4 regions of the Pantoea sp. CCBC3-3-1 genome follow, and region 4 is predicted to be linked to each of the others. Evidence: predicted binding sites of a transcription regulator. Region 4 holds the regulator's gene; each other region holds the start of a gene.
The links. Region 4 encodes LexA, which represses DNA repair genes until DNA is damaged. Its sites were predicted from a motif close to TNCTGTATGTACATACAGNA; they were not measured.
Positions count from the first base shown of each region.

Region 1: EHV07_RS07620 (DNA translocase FtsK 4TM domain-containing protein) is a predicted target of LexA. The motif match lies at 1,639-1,658, and genes of this name have one in related genera.
Region 2: EHV07_RS08845 (DinI-like family protein) is a predicted target of LexA. The motif match lies at 1,354-1,373, and genes of this name have one in related genera.
Region 3: EHV07_RS09340 (metal-dependent hydrolase) is a predicted target of LexA. The motif match lies at 2,058-2,077, and genes of this name have one in related genera.

Region 1 covers NZ_CP034363.1:1,591,976-1,595,764, forward strand. The annotation lists gene trxB (thioredoxin-disulfide reductase) at 1-585, opposite strand, end outside; gene lrp (leucine-responsive transcriptional regulator Lrp) at 1,106-1,600, shown strand; gene EHV07_RS07620 (DNA translocase FtsK 4TM domain-containing protein) at 1,720-3,789, shown strand, end outside.
Region 2 covers NZ_CP034363.1:1,848,700-1,852,488, forward strand. The annotation lists gene EHV07_RS08835 (hypothetical protein) at 302-502, shown strand; gene EHV07_RS08840 (hypothetical protein) at 524-754, opposite strand; gene EHV07_RS08845 (DinI-like family protein) at 1,088-1,333, opposite strand; gene EHV07_RS08850 (hypothetical protein) at 1,579-1,986, shown strand; gene EHV07_RS08855 (MBL fold metallo-hydrolase) at 2,098-2,760, opposite strand; gene ldcA (muramoyltetrapeptide carboxypeptidase) at 2,777-3,697, opposite strand.
Region 3 covers NZ_CP034363.1:1,957,096-1,960,884, reverse strand. The annotation lists gene hxpB (hexitol phosphatase HxpB) at 1-622, shown strand, start outside; gene EHV07_RS09345 (L-talarate/galactarate dehydratase) at 664-1,860, opposite strand; gene EHV07_RS09340 (metal-dependent hydrolase) at 2,096-2,686, shown strand; gene EHV07_RS09335 (L-cystine transporter) at 2,843-3,789, shown strand, end outside.
Region 4 covers NZ_CP034363.1:281,790-285,578, forward strand. The annotation lists gene plsB (glycerol-3-phosphate 1-O-acyltransferase PlsB) at 1-1,116, opposite strand, end outside; gene EHV07_RS01105 (diacylglycerol kinase) at 1,245-1,628, shown strand; gene lexA (transcriptional repressor LexA) at 1,722-2,330, shown strand; gene dinF (MATE family efflux transporter DinF) at 2,439-3,773, shown strand.

The sequences.
Region 1 (3,789 bases), 1.3 Mb from region 4:
CACTTTTTCCATCAGGCGGTCAATAAGGATTTTTTCTGCACGGAAGCTGTCACGGCGATGGATAAGGTGCACTTCAGCTGCAATATTCGCCAGATAAAGCGCTTCTTCCACAGCGGTGTTGCCGCCGCCAATTACCGCAACTTTTTGATTGCGATAGAAGAAACCATCACAGGTCGCACAGGCGGAAACGCCGCGGCCCTTAAAGGCGTCTTCCGATGGCAGGCCAAGATAGCGCGCAGAAGCGCCGGTTGCGATAATCAGCGCGTCGGCGGTATATTCACCGCTATCACCCGTCAGGCGAAACGGACGATTTTGTAAATCGACGCTATGGATATGGTCAAAGATAATCTCGGTGTTGAATTTTTCCGCATGCTCCTGCATGCGCTCCATCAACGCCGGCCCGGTCAAATCGTGCGGATCGCCAGGCCAGTTTTCAACTTCGGTCGTGGTGGTCAACTGACCGCCTTTTTCCAAACCGGTAATCAGCACCGGATTTAAGTTAGCGCGTGCCGCATAGACGGCAGCCGTGTAGCCCGCTGGGCCGGAACCCAGGATAAGTAATTTACTGTGTTTGGCCACGCTCATGAGACCCTCATTGATTGACTGGCATTTGTTTTGATTGTAGGGAATTTACTGCGGCAAAAAAAGCATTCTGCAATTTTGTTAACGATGATTGCAAAAGGTTTAACCAATTCACCGTTGACCCATCACGGGGAAATTTGCGCTAAAACAGGGCATATAACGCGAGATGATGGTGCAGCCCAGCGAAAATACCCATTAAAAAACAGTCACGCAGCGACACATCTGGCATGTTGTACTGATTTTAGTTGTTTTGCTTTGACAATCGGCTGCGCTTTTGCGAAAACAGTGTAGGAAGCGGAGAGGATTCAGGCTGGCAAACGCAGGTTTTCCCTGTTTTGGCGCATCAGCCGAATAAACTCAGTCTGTCATTGGTCATGACGCATGGTGTGGACAGACAGCATGCGTCAGGCGGATGGGCGTTTTATTTCGCAACAGGCTCCAGACTTCACTTAGAACAACTCTGTACAGTGAATACGTCCAGAGTATGGCAGGTAAAGGGAAGGCATTAAGAGAGACAATAATAATGGTAGACAATAAAAAACGACCTGGAAAAGATCTCGACAGGATCGATCGTAATATCCTTAATGAGTTGCAGAAGGATGGCCGCATCTCCAACGTCGAGCTTTCGAAACGAGTGGGCTTATCACCTACGCCGTGTCTTGAGCGTGTGCGTCGTCTTGAAAGGCAGGGGTTTATTCTTGGCTATACTGCCCAGTTGAACCCGCATTATCTGGATGCATCGCTACTGGTATTCGTTGAGATTACTCTGAATCGTGGCGCACCCGACGTGTTTGAGCAATTTAACGCCGCCGTACAAAAACTTGAGGAAACTCAAGAGTGTCATCTTGTTTCAGGCGATTTTGACTATCTGCTGAAAACCCGCGTACCCGATATGTCTGCCTACCGTAAATTGTTGGGGGAAACCCTGCTACGCCTGCCTGGCGTGAACGATACGCGGACCTACGTGGTCATGGAAGAAGTGAAGCAAAGTAACCGCTTAGTCATTAAAACGCGGTAACACAGGGCAGGTGCAAAACCTGGTAGTTTTCGGTACACTCCTGTGAATTCATACAGGTTCAGCGTCGGGCATACCCGGCGCTGTTGCCTTCATAGTTTACAGGCACCTGGAGAGTACTCTTGAGCCAGGAATACACAGAAGATAAAGAAGTTTCGTTACAACCGCTGAGCAGTGGGCGTCGTCTGCTGGAAGCGTTATTAATCATTGTTGCTCTTTTCGCCGTTTACCTGATGGTAGCATTGCTGAGCTTCAATCCTTCCGATCCCAGCTGGTCGCAAACCGCCTGGCATGAACCTATCCATAATTTGGGCGGCGGCGTTGGCGCCTGGCTTGCGGATACGCTGTTTTTCATTTTTGGCGTCATGGCCTATGCCATCCCTCCCGTTATTCTGGGGCTGTGCTGGATCACGTTCCGTCAGCGACATTCTCAGGATTACATCGACTATTTTGCCGTGGCGTTGCGTTTGATTGGCGTGCTGGCATTAGTGGTGACTTCCTGCGGCCTGGCCGCGCTGAATGCAGATGATATCTGGTATTTCGCTTCTGGCGGCGTCATCGGCAGCCTGCTGAGTAATGCTATGGCTCCCTGGTTCAATGGCGCAGGCGGGACGTTAACGCTGTTGTGCGTTTGGGCCGCTGGGCTGACGCTTTACACCGGCTGGTCATGGTTGACGATTGCTGAAAAGATCGGCGCTGCGGTTATGGGCGTTCTGACCTTTGCCAGCAACCGGTCTCGTCATGACGAGCGGTGGCATGAAGATGATGAGGAGCAAGAACATGACGAAGCGGCTTCATCATTAAAACTTCAGGCACATGATGACGATGAGCACGATATTTTGTTATCAGCGCCGAAAAAAGTTCATGATGATAAAGAAGAATATGAAGAGGATGACCACGATCCGTTGCTGAGCAAACCCGTTGCTGCGGCTGTTGCTCAGCGTTCTTCGGAAGCCCCGGCCATTATCACGGCTCGGCCTCTGGCACCTGAAGCGCCTACTCTGCCCGCGTCTCAGGCTGTCTCTCCACCTGTCTCTGCCTCGATCCCAACGCAGGTCGCGACGCAACAACCTGCGTCAACGACTCCGGTCGCGACGGCAAGTGTGCCGCCAGAGCTTTACCGGTTTGAAGTGCCAGCGGAAACGCCTGCGCCATCCGTGCCGGTTGCAGAAGATGAAGGTCCGAGCATGGGCAACTGGCGTGAAGCGTCAGGCTCACCGTTTGATTTCTCTTCCTCAGCATCTTCTCAGCCAGCAGATATTGTGGCGGGCAGCATGACGGCTGAAGCAGCGAAAGCGGCGGCGGCATCCGGCGCCTTTATGCCGGGCTTCAGCGCAACCAGTGAAGCGGCTAATCCGCAGGTTAAGCAAGGTATCGGGCCTGAGTTACCTCGTCCTAATCCGGTAAAGCTTCCTACACGCCGTGAGCTCGCTTCTTATGGCATCAAACTTCCTTCACAGCGCATTGCCGAAGAGAAGGCTAAAGAAGAGGAACTGCGCCAGCAGCAGGCCGCCGTTGAAACTAATACGGATGCTCAGGTACAGGAGGAAGCGCATTTGCGCGAGGCTTTCATGGCTCAGCAACAGACGCGCTACGGTGAAAGTTACGCTGAGGAAGATGAAGAGGAAGCACAGCATCAGGCTGAGCTTGCACGTCAGTTTGCCGGACAGCAGAATCAACGTTACGGGCAGCCAGAGCCGGAAAATAATGCTGCGCTGAAACTGGATACTGCGGGCGCATTCGATTTTTCACCAATGGACGATCTGGTCGACGATGGCCCAAGTGAGCCGCTGTTTACCTTATCTGCCGTAGCGGAAGAAACTGTTAAGCCTGTTGAGCAGCCCCAGTGGCAGCAACACAGCCAGGCTCCACAACAGACGCAGGCTCAGCAAGCTGCGCCATCGTGGCAGGCCGCTCGGCCGGAAGCCCCGGTTCAGCAAGCTGCCCCGTCATGGCAGACTGCCCAGCCGGAAGCCCCGGTTCAGCAAGCTGCGCCATCGTGGCAGGCCGCTCAGCCGGAAGCCCCGGTTCAGCAAGCTGCGCCATCGTGGCAGGCCGCTCGGCCGGAAGCCCCGGTTCAGCAAGCTGCGCCGTCATGGCAGGCCGCTCAGCCGGAAGCCCCGGTTCAGCAAGCTGCGCCGTCATGGCAGGCTGCCCAGCCGGAAGCCCCGGTTCAGCAGCCAGAAGCCGCC
Region 2 (3,789 bases), 1.6 Mb from region 4:
GCTAAAGGTTGTGTTTTTGTTAATTTAAATTAAGTTAAATGTTATTGGTGGTTATCGGAGCATTATGAAATATATGGCTTTTTGATCGTTTCCCGGTGGCAAGTAGCCTATCCTTTGGGATTTAACCGACTATTTATGCCAGGAATATTCTGCTTTTTTCTCTTTGTAAGCCTTATTCAACCGAGTTAGCCGTGTTTTACAGCTAAAATGCGTAAAAAAAGCGCGCACGGTGAAATCAAGGGTTGAGCTGGCAGCGCTTTCATCCGTAAAATAGGGCCAAAATTCAAATCGGGAGAATTCTGTGTCTGAAGCTGCGTCCATTGCACAAAGTCTGGAACGACTGGAAGAAGCGAAAAATATCGCTTTAGGCTGGCGAATTGTGGGTCAAATGGAGCCTGAGTCGCTGGAGGATGCCATCCAGATGTTGCGGGACGGTTCAGCCTATGCGGCACAGGTTTATGAGCTGCTTTACACCGAAATCAGCGAGCGCTCCAAAGCGTAATAACGCCTGAGATCGGGCCGTTTATGTCAGATTAACGGCCCGATAAGAAGCCCACTGCTCCCAGCAGTTCAGCGGATCGATATCACTGTATCCGCGTGAGGGTTCTAAATGCCGCGCAATATCATCCGGTACAAAAACACAGGTCGCATTATCACGTACCTCTTCCACTTCCTGCTGTGTTAACAAGCTTCCCTTCTGCCGTTCCGCTCGTATCAGCAATGCTGCCAGCGACGGGATAAAAACAATCGTCATGCTCACTTCCTCTGCCTCTTCCGCTTTCAAAGATCTTCGGCCTTGCGGTAAAAAACTTTAGGCAAAGCAACGCTTGCGGCAGGAAAGGGGAGAGGACCGGACTCACTGGTGCAGTGTATTGTCAGAAAATCGTCAGGAAAGCGTCAGAAGCCGGTGAAAGATATCAGGAAAGATTGAGTTTCAGGTAAAAAAATGCCCGCAAAAGGAACATTACGGGCCAACACCAGGGAAACTTAATGATTAAATTCTGGCATGCTGGCCGCAAAATGCAAAGAAAAAAAGACAAAAAAACCGCGTTTATTCAGTTAATTTGCTGAAGGAATGCGATCTGATTCAAAATTCTTCAGAGATCAACCACTGGTCGGCTTCATCGAACATTTCTTCAATAATTCTCAACATTACTGATTTGTCGCTTTTGCTGGCATCGGTTTTTACGCCATTCGCCTGCATTGGCTTCACTTTCACTTCTGCATCAGGAAAAACGCGCTGAATACGCTTTTCCAGCTCGCTTAAAATCAGCTGCTGCGCATTGGGTAAGCCAGCAACGTTACGCTTATCATAAATCAGTTCAACAAACATGAGGGGATCCTGGTTAAAGATGCTGGATAAAAATACAGTATTCTCGCCGCGTGTTCAATGAAAATTCTGTTCAGGGGGCAGCAAAATGGCTTATCTGGCAAGGCCTCACGGCGTTGCGCCATTTATCCTGCGGCAGTCCAGGGATGTTCCGATTGTCAGGCGGCGGCGAGAGGGGCAGGATGTTGCGCCAGGCATTTCGTCTGCCATAAGCCAATTTATAAGAAAATAACGGGAGTAACCTGCTCATGTATCGCCTGATCGCTGCTGGAAGCCTGCTTGTCTGCACCACTTTCGCTGCCTGGGGATCCGACGCCTCGCTGCCTTTACTGAACAGCAAGTTCCAAATTACCTGCCCTGGCCGCCCAACCATGACCGTCAGTAACGCTCAGTATGGGCTAACGACGGTGATGTGGGCAGGCGATCACTTCCAGATTGCTTCCGGCACGCAGCAGTCAAAAACCGACAACGGCGACAAAGTGTCTATTGTGCTGTTTCGCAATGGCGATCAAATGATCGTCAATAAAACGGACAGTGAAACTTTTTTCTCCTACAGCGGTGAAAAAAATCTGGTGTCGTGTAACCGGACAGGCGAGCGGGAAAACAGCACTGTCACCTTGCAGCGTACCGATGCCAGCGGCAACGTCGAATCCTGATGGCTTAATAAGCCATTATAAAGATCTTATGCCTCTTATACTTACTCGTTCTTAATGCGGTAGCGGTCATGCGCAATAATCGCATTTTCGTTGGGCTGCCCCGTCCAAAGGTTACTCTCCTGGCCGCTGGCGTAAATCCAGCGGGGTGTTTTCCGCTTCATCCAGTAACGCCAGCCATTCCCGCATGGTCACTTCCTGCCAGGAGAGATGCCCGGTCGTCGTGCCCATCAACACCACATCCGGTCGCAGCGCCCGGTAAAACTCCAGCGTCTTTTTTAAATCAGCTTCGTTACTTTCCGGCACCCGCACCGTGACCCAACGATCGTGATAAAGGCTGATGGTATCGCCAACGAACAGGTAAGTTTTGCCAAAGGGAGAAGCATACAAATAGGTGGTGCTACCCGGCGTATGGCCCGGCGTCGGGACGACGTGGAAGCTGCCACAGTGAACTTCCGCCTGGTTAAACGTATCGTCTGCTTCGGCGAAGGGGCTGATCGGTCCCAGCGCACGATTGTGGCAATAAAGCGCTGAGTTAAAACGCTGCTGTAAAATACGTGTTCCCGGGCCGGCTTCATGCCAGTGGGTAAGATAGTGACGAATGATGCCGCCAAGGTCATCAATCGCCTGGTGATCATCTGGATTTTCAACTCTTGAAATCAGTAAGTTACCCCGGAGATGCGCGAGCAAAAAACCATGCATCATCCGTTCTGGATCCTGTTCATCAGGTGGAAACTCCGGCGTAGAGACCCAGAGATCCTCATACAACTGCTTCATGCGTGCTCCCTGAAAATTAACGCAGCGTAGGATGACCTGATAACGTCAGCGAACCGGCTGTTCCATTCACCTGTAAATGCCCTTGCGCACCCAGCGGCAGCGTCACGGTATTCCAGTGATGACCAAATTCCAGCCCGGTAACAATCGGCAGGCCGGTTATCTGCCGTATCAGTGTCCACACGCTGTCAAAATCGTAGCCGTTATCGTATTCGGTGAGTTTTACACCGGTGAAGCTGCCGGTGACAATGGCTTTCTGCCGCGCCAAAACGCCCTGTTGAGCCAGCTGTAACAACATTCGCTCAACCCGGAACGGATGTTCATTAATATCTTCTATTACCAGGATGCCATCCTGAATCTGCGGCATCCAGGGGGTTCCTGCCAGTGAAGCGAGCATGGCCAGATTGCCGCCCCATACCGTTCCGCTGACGGAAACTTGTTGCGGCTCCGTTTGCCACTCCAGCGTTAATTTAGGCGAAGTCAGGGCGCGCCAAAAGTGCTCAATGGTGAATTCAGACAATGTCTCAGCGCCAAAATTACCGGCAAGCATCGGGCCGCTAAAAGTGAACGCGCCCTGTTGCAACAGCGCCATCTGAATAACCGTAAAGTCACTGTGGCCACAAATTGCCATCGGCTGCTCACGCAGGCGGGCGGCCAGCCGGGCGCTGTCGAAGTGGGGAAGCAAGCGGGTCGCGCCGTAGCCACCACGCACCGGCATCACAATATCTGCCTGTAAATCCTCTTGTGCCAGATCCTGTAAATCTTGCAGACGCGCACTGTCACTTCCGGCGAAACGGCTATCGCGACGAGAAATGACCTGCACGTTGTTGATTTTATGACCCTGATCGCGCAGGCGCTGCACGCCAAGCTGCGCGGCCTGCTGATTTTGACAATAGCCGGAAGGAGCGATGAGATGAAAAGAACGTGGAGAAACGGACATAATATTCACTTTATTCGCTCCATTGGTTAAAGATTAGCCATGTTTCAATAAGATCCTGTAAGAGGATGAGTAAGCTGTTCGCCTCTGGTCGC
Region 3 (3,789 bases), 1.7 Mb from region 4:
GCTGATCGATTCAGAGCCGTTGTGGTACCGTGCCGAACTGGACGTTTTTGAAACGCTGGATGTCGATCTTTCAAAGCGAGATGCGTTACCGGATACGCTTGGTTTGCGCATCGATCAGGTCGTTCGTATGTGGTACGAAACGCTGCCGTGGAGCGGCCCGAGCCAGCAGGAAGTAACGCAGCGGATTATTACCCGCGCGTTGGATCTGGTTGAAGAGACCCGCCCTCTGTTACCCGGCGTGGAACAGGCGCTGAAGCTGTGCAAAGCCGAAGGGTTAAAAATTGGGCTGGCATCCGCTTCGCCACTGCATATGCTGAAGCAGGTGTTGGAGATGTTTAACCTGCGTCACTACTTTGACGTGCTGGCGTCGGCAGAAGCTCTGCCCTACAGCAAACCTCATCCGCAGGTTTACCTGGATGCCGCTACGCAATTAGGCATCGATCCGTTGAACTGCGTAACGCTTGAAGACTCATTTAATGGCATGATCGCCACTAAAGCCGCGCGCATGCGTTCAATTGTCGTGCCTGATTCTGACTATGCCGCCGATCCGCGCTGGGCGCTGGCTGACGTAAAACTCTCTTCGCTTGTTGAGTTAAGCAGCCGCCATTTGCACGGCAAATAAAACCGCGGAGCGAGGCTGCTTCCGCCCCGCTCCGTTGACTATTATGGCCGCTCGCCAAACTCGCACTCCAGCACCGTCCATTTACGCGCTTGCTCGCTGATAGTAAAGCCCAAACCGGCCCGGTCCGAAATCCACATCCTTCCGTCGCGCAGCTCCAGCTGTTCATTAAACAGCGGATTCAGCCATTCAAAATGCTCCAGCCACGGCTCCAGTGGATAGGCAGCAGACAGGTGCAGATGCACTTCCATCGCAAAATGCGGTGCCAGTTTTTTATGGTGCCTTGCCGCTAAATCCATAATTTGCAGAAATGGCGTAATGCCACCCACTCTTGGCGCATCAGGCTGCACAAAATCGCAGGCGTTGTTCAGAATCAACTGCTCATGCTCGCGAAAGCTGGTAAGCATCTCTCCTGTGGCGACAGGCGTATCGAGCGCGGCGGCAAGCTGCGCATGTCCTTCAAAATCCCACGCGTCCAGCGGCTCTTCAATCCAGACCAGATTAAAATCCTCCATTTTGCGTCCCATGCGGATAGCCGTGTCTCTGTCCCACTGCTGATTGGCATCCACCATTAATGGAAAATCGTCGCCAAGCGCATGACGCACGGCGCTGAGTCGTCGAATATCTTCTGCCGTATCCGGCTGACCGACCTTAATCTTAATGCCGCCAATACCGCTTTCACGAGAAATCGCCACGTTTTTAAGCACCTGCTCCAGCGGCGTATGCAGGAAGCCACCGGAGGTGTTGTAACACTGTACAGAATCACGATGCGCCCCTAAAAGTTTGGCCAGCGGTAATCCTGCACGCTTCGCTTTGAGATCCCATAAGGCGATATCCAGCGGCGAAATCGCCTGCACGGCCATGCCGCTTCGCCCAACCGAAGCGCCGGCCCATAACAGCTTGCTGTAGATTTTATCAATGTCGTTAGGATCTTCGTTGAGCAGATTATCGGCTATCTCTTTTGCATGAGCATAAATGCCCTGTCCACCCGCTCGCTTTGAATAGCTGAATCCCACGCCTTCAAAACCTTCCCGGGTGCGGATTTCAGCAAAAATAATGGCCACTTCGGTGAGGGGCTTTTGCCGACCGGTCAGGACCTTAGCATCACTAACCGGTGTGGCTAAAGGAAGGAAAGCCAGAGAAAGTTTTACCCAGGTGATTCGGTCCCCAGTGTCGGCCGCAGTGGCTGTACCGGTTGCCTGGGCATAGGTTACGGCCTGAGAATTAGCGCTGGTGCTCATAAGGCAGGATCTCCTTCAACATAAGGCTGGTGATGGTGAATACGTCAACATTTAGCGTAATACGTTCAGCAGAGACCAGCATCAAAGCTAATAACTGGATAATCGATCACGAAACGAGCCGGAATGTTAACCTTATGGCAGAAATATTTATCTTTCGTTACAGCGTCACATATTTCTTCTACTGTATATATCCCCTATACTGGATGAATTGACAGTTCGACTACCAGGTAATCCCATGACGGCCGAAGGCCATCTCATTTTCGCCATTGCCAGCGCCATTTTTGCCAAGCGAGCCGAGTTAACCCCGGTGCTGGCCAGCGCTGACTGGTGGCATATTGTTCCCGCCACGCTGCTGACCTGCCTGCTGCCGGATATCGATCATCCGCGCTCGTTTCTGGGGCAGCGATTCCGCTGGCTGTCGCATCCCATAGCACGGGCGTTCGGCCATCGGGGCTTCACCCACAGTCTACTGGCGGTAGCGGGCGGCGTAGCGCTGTTTAATTTACAGGTCCCGGCCGAATGGGTAGTGCCTGCCGATGTATTTCAGGGACTGGTGCTGGGTTATCTGAGTCATATCGTTGCGGATATGTTAACCCCCGCAGGCGTACCGCTGCTCTGGCCATGCCGCTGGCGTTTTCGCCTGCCGCTGCTCAGAAGCCAGAATGGCAACCAGATGGAAAGAATGCTTTGCCTGGCGCTGGTGGGTTACGCCATTATTTTCCCGCAAGGTTCGCCTGGATTTGGCAAGACCGACTGGCCTCCCCAGGCAATAAATGCGGTGCAAAGCAGCATCAGCCGCTTCCTTAACCACTCGCTGGCGCAATAACGCCATCCTAAATTCCATTTAGTTATAAGCTATTGATTTTGGATATATAGTGCGTATCCGCGGAACTGTTACCATTTGCAGATCCGCGGACTTAATACGCGATACGAATTATATCCAGAGGGCAGTATAACCCTCGCTATAAATGGAGATTTGGGGATGAACCTTCCTTTGATACTTAACCTGGTAGCATTTATTGCTCTCCTGGCGCTGCTGGCCAGAAGCGGTAAAACCCAGTGGAGCCTGGCAAAAAAAGTGCTCGTCGGGCTGGTAATGGGTGTGCTGTTCGGACTGGCTTTGCACACTATTTATGGGCCCGACAGTGCTGTCCTGAAAGAGTCGATTAGCTGGTTTAATTTAGTCGGTAACGGCTACGTTCAGCTTTTACAGATGATTGTTATGCCGCTGGTGTTTGCGTCCATACTGAGCGCCGTTGCCAGGCTGCATAACGCCTCCTCATTAGGTAAAATCAGTTTTCTGACTATTGGCGTGCTGCTGTTTACCACGGCTATTTCTGCGCTGGTCGGCGTCTTTGTCACCTGGCTGTTTGGCCTGAACGCTAACGGGCTGGTTCAGGGCGCACAGGAAACGGCTCGTCTCGCCGCGCTGCAATCAAATTATGTTGGAAAAGTGGCCGATCTTTCGCCGCCACAGCTGCTGCTCTCCTTTGTACCGAAAAATCCGTTTGCCGATTTAACCGGTGCTAATCCTACGTCGATTATCAGCGTAGTGATTTTCGCTGCCTTCCTCGGTGTCGCTGCGCTTCATTTATTACGTGATGATAAACCTAAGGGCGAACGCGTGCTGGCCGCGATTGATGTGCTCCAGGCGTGGGTAATGAAACTGGTTCGTCTGATTATGAAGCTGACGCCATACGGCGTGCTGGCGTTAATGACGAAGGTTGTTGCCAGTTCAAATCTCAACGACATCATTAAACTCGGTGGCTTCGTGGTGGCGTCCTACCTGGGCCTGGCAATCATGTTTGCGGTCCATGCGCTGCTGCTGGCCGTCAACGGCGTTAACCCGAAAGTGTTCTTCCGCAAAGTGTGGCCAGTTATTACCTTTGCTTTTACCAGCCGCTCCAGTGCGGCAAGTATCCCGCTGAG
Region 4 (3,789 bases):
GCCCAGATATTCGCGGAAGACGGTGGAATAGAGCTTGTTGCCTTTAAAGGTACGACGGATAAAGAAGGCGCCCAGACGGCGGAAGATCGGACCGGCAGGCCAGAAATTAAGATTGATGCCGGCAGCGATGTGCGGCGGCACCAAACCCTGGTGATAAAGCACGTACGAAAGCAGCAAATAGTCCATGTGGCTGCGATGGCAGGGAACATAGACGATTTCGTGGCCGTCCTGTGCCAGCTGACGCACGCGTTCACCGCCATTAACGTTAATGCCCTGATAGAGCTTGCTCCACGTCCAGCCCATGATGCGGTCCGTAAGACGGATCGCCTCATAAGAGAAGTCGGCGGCGATCTCTTCCATCAGCTCAACGGCATTCTGCTGGGCTTTTTCGTGGGAAATTTTCTTGCTGCGCGCTTCATCTTCCACCGCTTTGGCAATGGCTTTGGACTGGAGCAGCTTGCTGAACAGATCCTGACGTACCGGCAGGCGCGGGCCAACCGCAGCCAGTCGCTGACGAGCGAAGTGCATACGGGCTACGCGAGCCAGCTTCTGCGCGATAGATTTGTCAGTGCCATGTTCCGTCGCCATACGGCGTAGAGAGACCATGGGTGAGAAACGCACAAAGCTGTCGCGTCCCAGCCACAGGACGGCAAAGAACTTTTGGATGCCGTTCAACACGCGCAGATGCGGTTGCTCATCCCCTTGTACTTCGCGGCCTGGCGCACGGCCAAACATGACGGAAACGGGCACCATCTGCACATCGAGCAGCGGGTTGCTGCGGTGCAGATCCAGGTACTCATGGAACAGCTTGACCGATTCCAGATTTGGCACAAAGTAAGGGAACACGCGTGGGCCATCATGGATAAACACATGACGTGGCAACACCGTACCGTCGATTTCTAACGGATCCAGCGGATCGGGCAGATCCTCTTTGCGGCATTGCTCACGCAGCGCCAGCAGATCGGCCTTTGAATCGTACGGCAGCACGTACATAATAGGACGCGACGTATCGAGTCCCAGTTCAGCGACCGGCTCGGCGGGGATCGCCTTACTCTTTACCAGAAATTTAACGGGTAAATTCAATAAGTTATAATATAAGTTACGCCAACCTGACATAGACAACATGAAGCCTCTTGTTAGCAAAGCGCCGCAAGCATACCAGAAAGCGCCAGTGAGATCTGTGGTGTTGCAAAATGTGCTGCACCCACACATTGACGCTAAACTTTACAAAGGGTTCCCTGATTATGGCAAATAACGTCACTGGTTTGACTCGCATCATTAAAGCTGCGGGCTACTCATGGAAAGGTCTGCGCGCGGCCTGGCAGCACGAAGCCGCTTTCAGGCAGGAATCGTTAGCGGCGCTTGCCGCCATTCTGATTGCCTGCTGGCTGGACGTAGACGCGATAACCCGTGTACTGCTGGTGGGGTCCGTCATTATGGTCATCATCGTCGAACTTCTTAACAGCGCCATTGAAGCAGTAGTCGACCGCATCAGCAGCGATATTCATCCGCTTGCCGGCCGCGCAAAAGACATGGGCTCCGCTGCGGTGTTACTGGCTACTCTACTGGCTCTTTTTGTTTGGGTAATGCTGTTGATTCCTCATTTGCGGCATGTTTTCCAAAATTAACGTAACAGTCGTTTTTTACTCAACTTTATAGTTTTCAACCGGCAAATACCTGTATATACTCACAGTCGACTGTATAAACAACCAGGGGGCGGGATGAAAGCACTAACGGCAAGGCAGCAGCAGGTTTACGACCTGATTCGCGACCATATTAACCAGACCGGTATGCCACCGACACGGGCAGAGATCGCCACGCAGCTCGGTTTCCGTTCCCCGAATGCGGCTGAAGAACATCTGAAAGCGCTGGCGCGTAAAGGCGTCATCGAAATTGTTTCTGGCGCATCACGCGGTATCCGCCTGATGATGGAAGAAGAAGGCGGTTTGCCGCTGGTTGGACGCGTTGCGGCGGGCGAACCGCTGCTGGCTGAACAACATATTGAAGGGCATTATCAGGTCGATCCCGATTTGTTTAAGCCTGGCGCTGATTTCCTGCTGCGCGTTAGCGGCATGTCGATGAAAGATATTGGTATTATGGATGGTGATTTACTGGCCGTGCATAAAACGCAGGACGTGCGTAATGGTCAGGTCGTGGTTGCGCGCATTGACGATGAAGTCACCGTCAAGCGGCTGAAAAAGCAGGGTAATATTGTTCAACTGCTGCCTGAAAACAGTGAATTTCAGCCAATTGTTGTCGATCTGCGTCAGCAGACTTTCTCAATTGAAGGGCTGGCCGTCGGCGTTATCCGCAACGGCAACTGGCTTTAAGCTTCCCTGTTTTGTACGCGCCGTTGCTCCCGCGGCGCGTCTCCTCTGGCCGTAATGTCCCGTTCGGCTGTGGACCGCTAATGTAATCCTGTCGCGCAGTGGATGATGATGCGATTAATAACCTCCTCAGACAAACACCTCTGGCGGCTGGCGCTGCCGATGATCCTTTCCAATATTACCGTGCCGCTGCTGGGCCTGGTTGATACTGCCGTTATTGGCCATCTGGACAGTCCCGTTTACCTGGGCGGCGTCGCAGTAGGAACAACGACCACCAGCTTTCTGTTTATGCTGCTGCTGTTTTTACGGATGAGCACCACCGGTCTGACCGCTCAGGCATTTGGCGCTAATGACAAACCCGCATTAGCTCGGGCGCTGATGCAGCCTTTGCTGATCGCGCTGTTTGCCGGGCTGGCTTTTATCCTCTTTAAAACTCCCCTTACTCATCTTGCTCTGTCGCTGGTTGGCGGGAACAGTGACGTTTTGCATCAGGCGGCACTGTTCATGCATATTCGCTGGCTGAGCGCGCCGGCAATGCTGGCTAACCTTGTGCTGCTCGGCTGGCTGTTAGGCGTTCAGTATGCGCGTGCGCCTGTTGTTCTGCTGGTGGTGGGTAACCTGGTGAATGTTCTGCTCGACCTGTGGTTTGTCATCGGATTGAAGTGGGGCGTTGAGGGCGCAGCAGCCGCAACCGCGATTGCCGAATACGTCACGTTGATGGTCGGGCTGGTCATGGTATGGCACGTTCTGAAAATGCGCGGCGTCTCTTTTCCCCTGCTGAAAAAGGCCTGGCGAGGCAATGTTGGTCGTTTGCTGCGGCTTAATCGTGACATTATGCTGCGCTCATTGCTCCTGCAACTCTGCTTTGTCTCGCTGACCTTCTTTGGCGCGAGGCTGGGTAGCGATACAGTAGCCGTTAACGCTGTTTTACTGATGTTTCTGACCTTTACTGCCTATGCGCTCGATGGTTTTGCCTATGCGGTTGAAGCTTGCTCTGGCGAAGCCTGGGGCGCACGGGATGCTCAAAAGCTTCTGGTCGTCTGGCAGGCAGCCTGTCGTCAGGCTGGCCTGGTCGCGCTGATGTTTTCGGTCATCTATGCGCTGGCAGGTACGCATATTGTTGCGCTACTTACTTCACTTCCTGAACTGCAACAGCAAGCCGATCGCTATCTGTTCTGGCAAATTCTGTTGCCGATCTGCGGCGTATGGTGCTATCTGCTGGATGGCATGTTTATTGGCGCTACGCGAGCCAGTGAAATGCGCAACGGCATGGTGATAGCCGCATTGGGTTATGGCGCCACGCTGTTATTGGTGCCTTCGCTGGGCAATCATGCTTTATGGCTGGCCGTCACCGTTTTTCTGACTTTACGCGGGCTTTCCTTATGGGCAATTTGGCGCTACCACTGGCGACATAACAGCTGGTTTACGCCCTGTCAGAATTTGTAACTTCTTGCCTGCCGCT